DNA from 2 places in the Nocardioides panacihumi genome. Region 2 is predicted to be linked to the other one. Evidence: riboswitches for the same ligand, from Rfam matches in the RefSeq annotation. Region 2 holds a riboswitch; the other holds the start of a gene.
The links. Region 2 has a riboswitch for cyclic di-AMP ahead of ABD205_RS11090 (C40 family peptidase). Riboswitches for the same ligand answer to the same signal wherever they lie in the genome.

Region 1: linked by a shared signal. The riboswitch ahead of ABD205_RS13200 (C40 family peptidase) and the one ahead of ABD205_RS11090 (C40 family peptidase) in region 2 are both predicted to bind cyclic di-AMP.

What each region holds. Positions count from the first base shown of each region.
Region 1 covers NZ_BAAAPB010000002.1:826,763-830,160, forward strand. Annotated here, with positions in the region: gene ABD205_RS13195 (hypothetical protein) at 64-831, opposite strand; gene ABD205_RS13200 (C40 family peptidase) at 1,214-1,864, opposite strand; cyclic di-AMP (ydaO/yuaA leader) riboswitch at 1,868-2,036, opposite strand; gene ABD205_RS13205 (TetR/AcrR family transcriptional regulator) at 2,227-2,811, opposite strand; gene ABD205_RS13210 (SDR family NAD(P)-dependent oxidoreductase) at 2,912-3,398, shown strand, end outside.
Region 2 covers NZ_BAAAPB010000002.1:402,492-405,889, reverse strand. Annotated here, with positions in the region: gene ABD205_RS11100 (DEDD exonuclease domain-containing protein) at 1-935, opposite strand, end outside; gene ABD205_RS11095 (hypothetical protein) at 1,046-1,252, shown strand; cyclic di-AMP (ydaO/yuaA leader) riboswitch at 1,383-1,580, shown strand; gene ABD205_RS11090 (C40 family peptidase) at 1,661-2,581, shown strand; gene ABD205_RS11085 (hypothetical protein) at 2,625-3,398, shown strand, end outside.

The sequences.
Region 1 (3,398 bases), 420 kb from region 2:
CACTCACGTGGGGACACGCCCCGGCTCGAAGAGCCGGGGCGTCGAGTCGACGCCGTAGCACGATCATCTGCTGGCGAAGTTCTGGAAGACGAGGTGAGAGACCCACTCCCAGCGCCCGAGCCCCTCATCCCACTTCTTCGTGTACTGCGGGATGGTGAAGTTGTACGTGAACTTCGGAACCTTGCCGGCCGGCACCTCTTCCGCGTACATGGTGCGGAGAACGCGCAGGGTCGCGGCGTTGGTCGAGGTCCACGTCGCACCAGTCGTACCGTAGGCCGGCCGCGTGACCTTGTAGCCCTTGCAGACCTTGACGGGGACGTTCGCGCTGATGATGCCGACATTGACGGGCACGTTGAAGTTCACCGTGCATGCCTGGCTCGACGTGAAGGCGTGCGTGGCGGCGTACGTGCTGCTGATGGCTGCGACCGACGAAGAGATTCGCTGACTCGCAACAGCCTTCGCATCCAGACGACCCTGTTTCACGGTCCAATACGACTCAGCCACAGCCGCGTAGCAATCGGCCTTGGTGTCGGCGTCCTTGATCTCGTACTTCGTCCAACAGACGTAGACGGTCCCCTTCGGGTCGTCCCCTGGGAGGGCGGGAGGTGATGTCTGCTCCTTGGGCATGCCCGCCCACCTGATCTGTGATGCCTGGCTGGTGCATCCCGTGCCCATGATCAGCGCCCCGCAGATCGTCAGCTGAGCGTTCGCAGGCTGCGTTGCGAGCGGATTCTTGCCGACCGGTGTGAGCATGGTCGCGACAACCAACCCGATCCCGACGAGAGCCACGACGATCACCGTCGGCGCTACGAATCCCCGCGTTTGAGTCATGCCAGTTCCCGTCTCCTCGATGAATCCAGCTGACCGGGGCCGCCTCCCTCATCTCGTCACAGGAACGCGCAACCCAGCCGCTGATAGAGACCTCCGAACGCCCAATACATTAAGCGCGGGATGCAAGCGTTGACGCGCCAGCCGACGTCGTCCTCCTCCTTGCCTGAGGGTGTGCCCCAATGGCCCGCCACCATGCAGAGCCCGCTCCCGCGAGACACATCGACCCGCCGCGGCAGGACCCGAAATACAGGACCCGAAATACCCGAAGGCCCCGCCCGGAAGTTCCGGACGGGGCCTACGGAAGAGCCGGCGCACAGCCGGCAGAGACGCGAGGACGCGCCGACTCGACCCCTCACAGACGCAAGGATGCGCCGACTCGGCGTCAGCGGACGGTGCCGGCGAACCAGCTGCTGGTCCAGATGGCCTCGGTGCGGACGCTCTCGCCCGGGCGAGGAGCGTGCAGCACGTAGTCGGTGCCGTGCTCCCGGCCGGCGAACAGACCGACGTGGTAGACGTGACCGCCCGAGCTGAAGAACACCAGGTCACCGCGGTGCAGCTGCGAGCGCGGGATGTGGCGGACGGCGCCGGACTGGGCCGCCGCGGTCCGCGGCAGGCTGAGACCGGACCGGTGGTAGGCGTACGACGTCAGGCCGGAGCAGTCGAACGCGTTCGGGCCGGTGGCGCCCCAGACGTAGGGGTCGCCCTTCTGGTCCAGGCCGACCTTGAAGGCGTGCAGCGTCTCGCGGCCACGGATCTCGGCCCGGTGGCGGCGCATCTCGCGACGGTGCTTGCGGACCTGACGGAGGTGTTCGCGGCGACGCTCACGCCGGATGCGCTGCCGCTCGGCGCGCGCCTCATGACGGGCAGCGACGCGCTGGAGCGAGAGGGAGTTGGCGTAGGCGGCCGGGACGACCGCGGACGGGGTGGACGTGGCCGCACTCGCGCCGGCCGGGAGGGCCAGGGCGCCGGCAGACAGGGTCGCGGCGGCGAGGAGCGCTCTGACGGCAGGGCGCAGTGATCTGTTGTTGGGCATGCGTGGATTTCCTTCCCACGCCTGCGAGGTGAGCTGTCGGATTCGGGCTAGAAGGTGCCCGGCCCGCGCGCTGACGTCAGCGTGCGGGCTTCACCCCGAGCGGCCATGGATCTGCCGCAGTGAAGAAGTGGTTCCCCCGCTCCTGCCCCTGAGTGCTCGGTCACTCGAACCGGCTCCCAACGGGGCAGGACTCGGCGTGTACCGGAGCCGGTTGTTGCTGGTGCAACTACTCGAAGGTAGGCAGGAGGCACCTTCGACCCAACTCGTCGGCGCGGATTTTACCGTCTTGGTGACGAGCGTCACACGCCGACGCGCCGAGGCACGCTTGACGCATGGCCCCGATCACATCTACTGCAGGACGGCTACTGCTGCACCCACCACGCGGGGAGCAGCGCGGCGTACAGGGTCTGGAAGACCGCGACATCAGGCTCGCCCGGCAGGTCCAGCCAGCCCTGGATCACCCCGACGGTCGCCCGTGCGACGTACCGCGCGGCGATGTCGGACACCACGTCGTCCGGAAGCCCCTCGACGTCGAGCGGCAGGTGCAGCCGGCCGGCGCGCAGCAGCTGCCGGCTGGACTCGAGGAAGTGATCGCCGAGCATCCCGTCCAGGCCGCCCGGCCCGCTGTCGGGCCCGAGGCCGCGTCGGTAGATCGGCGCGTGCTCGCGCACGTGCTCCAGCACGCGCCTGGTCGCCTCCGTCACGGCCTCGTCGGTGTCGGCCTCAGGAGCGCTGAGCAGGTCGGCGCGCAGCGCGTCGAGGTCGGCGAGCAGTGCCTGCCGGAGCAGGTCTCCCGGAGAGGCCGCGTGCTCGTAGAACGTGGAGCGGTGCACGCCGGCCGCCCGAGCCAACGACGTCACGCTCAGATCGGCCACAGGCGTGTCGCGCGCCGCTGCCAGCACCGCGGCGTACAGCCGCGCGCGGGTGCGCACCTGCCGTGCGTCCATCGGCGATCCCTCCTGAGTGGCCCGGGGAAGATTCCGAGCCTATCCGACGTTTGTAGGTTATAGATCCGACAAACGTCGGATAACTGGAAGGAGAATCATCATGGCCACCTACGACGTCGCAGGACGTTCAGCGATCGTCACCGGCGGTGGGTCCGGCATCGGCCGGGCCGTCGCACTCCTGCTCGCCGCCAACGGGGCGTCCGTCCTCGTGCATGACGTCCGCCAGGAGAGCGCCGACGCCGTCGTCGCCGAGATCGTCGAAGCGGGCGGCACGGCGAAGGCGTTCGTGGGCGACGCGTCCGACCCGGAGATCGCCGTTGCGGCGGTCGCGGCCGCCGAGGAGCTCGCTCCCCTGCGGATCGCGGTCAACAACGCCGGCATCGGCGGCGCCAACGCCCCGGTCGGCGAATACCCGATCGACTCCTGGCGCTCGGTCATCGAGGTCAACCTCAACGGCGTCTTCTACGGGATGCGCGCGCAGATCCCGGCGATCACCGCGAACGGCGGCGGGGCCATCGTCAACATGGCCTCGGTGCTGGGCTCGGTCGGCATCGCCGGCTCGTCGGCGTACGTCACCACCAAGCACG
Region 2 (3,398 bases):
AAGCGTGAGCGGCGGTTGTAGCGCGGCTTGTGCTGCGCGATCAGACGCAGCTCGCGCACCTGCGCCTCCAGCGTCGTGGCGCACTCGATGCCGGTGACCCGCTCGGCGATGCCGACCATCTCGCCCATCCGGGTGCGGGTCTCCGAGGCGGTGAAGTAGGAGCGGACCCGCGTGCGCAGGTCGCGGGACGTGCCGACGTACAGCACCCGGCGTCGCTCGTCCTCGAACAGGTAGACGCCCGGAGCGTGGGGGAGCGCCTCCGCGAGGTGGCGCTTGCGGCGCTGGGCGGGGGTCACGCGTCCCGAGAAGGTCTGCAGCTCCTCGAGCGTGTGGACGCCGAGACCACCCAGTCGCTCCATCAGTCCGTGCAGCACGTCGACGGTCGCGCGGGCGTCGGCCAGCGCTCGGTGGTTGGGCGTGGTCGGGGAGTTGAACAGCTGGGCGAGCGAGGAGAGCTTGCAGTTCGGTGTGTCGTCGCGGGTGACGACCCGGCGGGCGAGCCTCGCGGTGTCCAGCACCTCGAACGCCGGCCACGGCCGCCCCTGCTGGTCGGCGAAGAACTTGAGGAAGCCGACGTCGAACGGCGCGTTGTGCGCGACGAGCACGCATCCCTGGGCGAACTCGAGGAACGCGGGCAGGGCCGACTCGATGGACGGTGCGTCGGCGACCATCGAGTTGCTGATGCCGGTGAGGACGGCGATGAAGGCGGGGATCTCGCTGCGCGGGTTGACCAGTGTCTGGAACTCGCCGAGGAGCTCGCCGCCCCGCACCTTGACCGCGCCGATCTCGGTGATCATCGAGCCGCCCTCGGCCGAGCCGCCGGTGGTCTCGAGGTCGACGACGCAGAAGGTGATGTCGCGCAGCGGCCGGCCGAGCTCGTCGAAGCTGCGCTGGGCCTCCCAGTGCGGCTGCTCGGTCCGGACGGCGCTGCTCATGTCGGTGACGTTAGGAGGCGCCTCCGACAATCTCGGTGCGACGCGCTGAGCCGGCCCGCTTCGGCGGAGCCCGATCACCACTGTCGGTGCCGGGTGCCACCCTCATGGGCATGACGACAAGGATCGACTGCGACTCGTGCATGGTGCGCGGGCTGGCGTGCCACGACTGCGTGGTGACCGTGCTGCTCGGGCCGCCGCCCGAGCTTGCGTTCGACGACGACGAGCGCCACGCGCTCGACGTCCTGGCGGCAGGCGGACTGGTGCCGCCCCTTCGGATGGTGACCCCGACGGCAGGCGGCGAGGTCGAGTCCGCGTGACCCATGTGACTGATGGGACGGAAGTGACGGCATTGACGACAACACACCCCGGGGGTGGATTGGCCGCGCTCCCAGAAGGCGGTTAGAGTTCACCACTCAGATGCCCGTGGAAGTGGGTCAACCGACCTGCTCGGGCATCGCGCTGAGTTTCGACTGGATTCGGGCCAGTCGGGAGCCGGGGAACCAACCGGCACCACCACGGTGGTGTCATCTGGGGTGAATCACCCGCGAGGCGCGGCCCTTGGAGACAGGGGCGGCGAGGAGCGGGGGTAGGGCCAGTCGTGCCCGAATCCGTCAGCTCACCCGGTAGGCGTACGACACAGCAAGGGAGACCGCCCGCTCGTGCTGAACGGTCGGAAACGAGTCACCGCAGTGGTGGCGGGCTTTGGGCTCGCATGCACCCTCGGGATGACCGCAGCGACGCCCGCCGAGGCGAAGCCAGACATCAAGGACGTGCAGGCGCGCGTCGACGGCCTCTACAAGGACGCCGACCAGGCGACCGAGAACTACAACGAGGCCCGCCTGCGGCTCGCCGGGCTCCAGCAGGAGCTCTCCAGCCTCCGTGCCGACCAGCAGCGCCAGGACGCCGCACTCGCGGCCGTCCGCGAGCAGCTGCGTGACTCGATGCTGCAGCAGTTCGAGGGCTCGAACCTGTCCGCCGTCGGGCAGGTCTTCGTCTCCGACGACCCGAAGGCCTTCCTCGGGCAGCTCTCGACGATCTCGGCCTACGACAGCCTCCAGGCCGGCCTGTACCACGACTACTCGACCCAGCTCGACGCCCTGCGCCTGCGTCGCAAGGCGACCGAGCAGCGCACGGCCGACGTCGCCGCGACCGAGAAGAAGCTCGCCGCGGACAAGAAGGCGGTCGAGACCAAGCTCGCCGACGCGAAGCAGCTGCTGTCGAAGCTCCAGGCCACGCAGCGTCAGGCGCTCCTCTCGCGCGACACCCCGCGGGACCAGGTCGTCGACGTGCCCGCCAGCGGCCGGGCGGCTGCTGCCGTCGCCTACGCGAAGGCCCAGCTCGGCGACGCCTACGTCTGGGGCGCCACCGGCGACAACGCGTTCGACTGCTCCGGTCTGACCATGCGCGCGTGGGGCGCCGCCGGTGTCTCCCTGCCGCACTCCTCGCGTGCGCAGTACAGCTCGGGCCCGCACGTCGCCGAGAGCGACCTGCAGCCGGGCGACCTGGTCTTCTTCTACAGCCCGATCAGCCACGTCGGTATCTACATCGGCAACGGCATGGTCCTCCACGCCGCCAACCCGAGTGAGGGCGTGCGGATCTCGCCGCTGCACTCGATGCCGTACTCCGGTGCGGTCCGCCCTGGCTGAGTCGCCACCGACCATGCACAAGGCCGGTCGCCCACGTTGGTGGGTGGCCGGCCTTGTCGGATTTCTCTGCCTCGCCGTCGGGACGCTGGCCTGGCTGGCCCTCAGGCCGGACACGTACGTCGCCTCGCCCGGGCGGCCGGCGTACGCGTCAGCCAGGCCCGACCTCGCCGCCGGGACCTTGGACGACCTGCAGCAAGCGGTGACCCGGCGCGACGCCCACGCGGCCGAGGGCCTCGCGGCCGACGATCGTGCGCGCTCGCTCCTGGGCGCCGTCGTGACGAACGCGGAGTCGCTCGGCGTCACCGACTTCACCGCGAGGTACGTCGACGAGGGTGGCGCCGTCGCGAAGGACGGCCGCTGGACGGCCGCCGTCGACCTGACCTGGCGGTTCGGTCACGACGACCCCTCGCCCGTGCACGAGGAGGTCGAGGTCGGATTCGCGACTGCGGCGTCCACCGCCTCCAACGCCTCCGGTGGGCAGGACGCCGTCCGCATCACGGGCATCGGCGGAGGCGGGCAGCGCAGCCCGCTGTGGCTCACCGAGGCGCTGCGCGTGCGGTCCGGAGCCGGTGTGCTGACCCTTGGAGCCGACGCGGCCGCGGTCGACCGCTACGCGACCTTGGCCGCACGGGCCGTCCCGGTGGTCGCCCGCGTCGTCAAGGGTTGGGCCGGCCCGCTCGTCGTCGAGGTGCCGCGCTCCGAGGCGGAGCTCGACGCCGCCCTCGGCGCCGCTCCGGGGACGTACGCCGGCGTCGCTGCGGTCACGGCGAGCGTCGACGGCTCGATGGCCTCGGACGCCCCGGTCCACGTCTTCGTG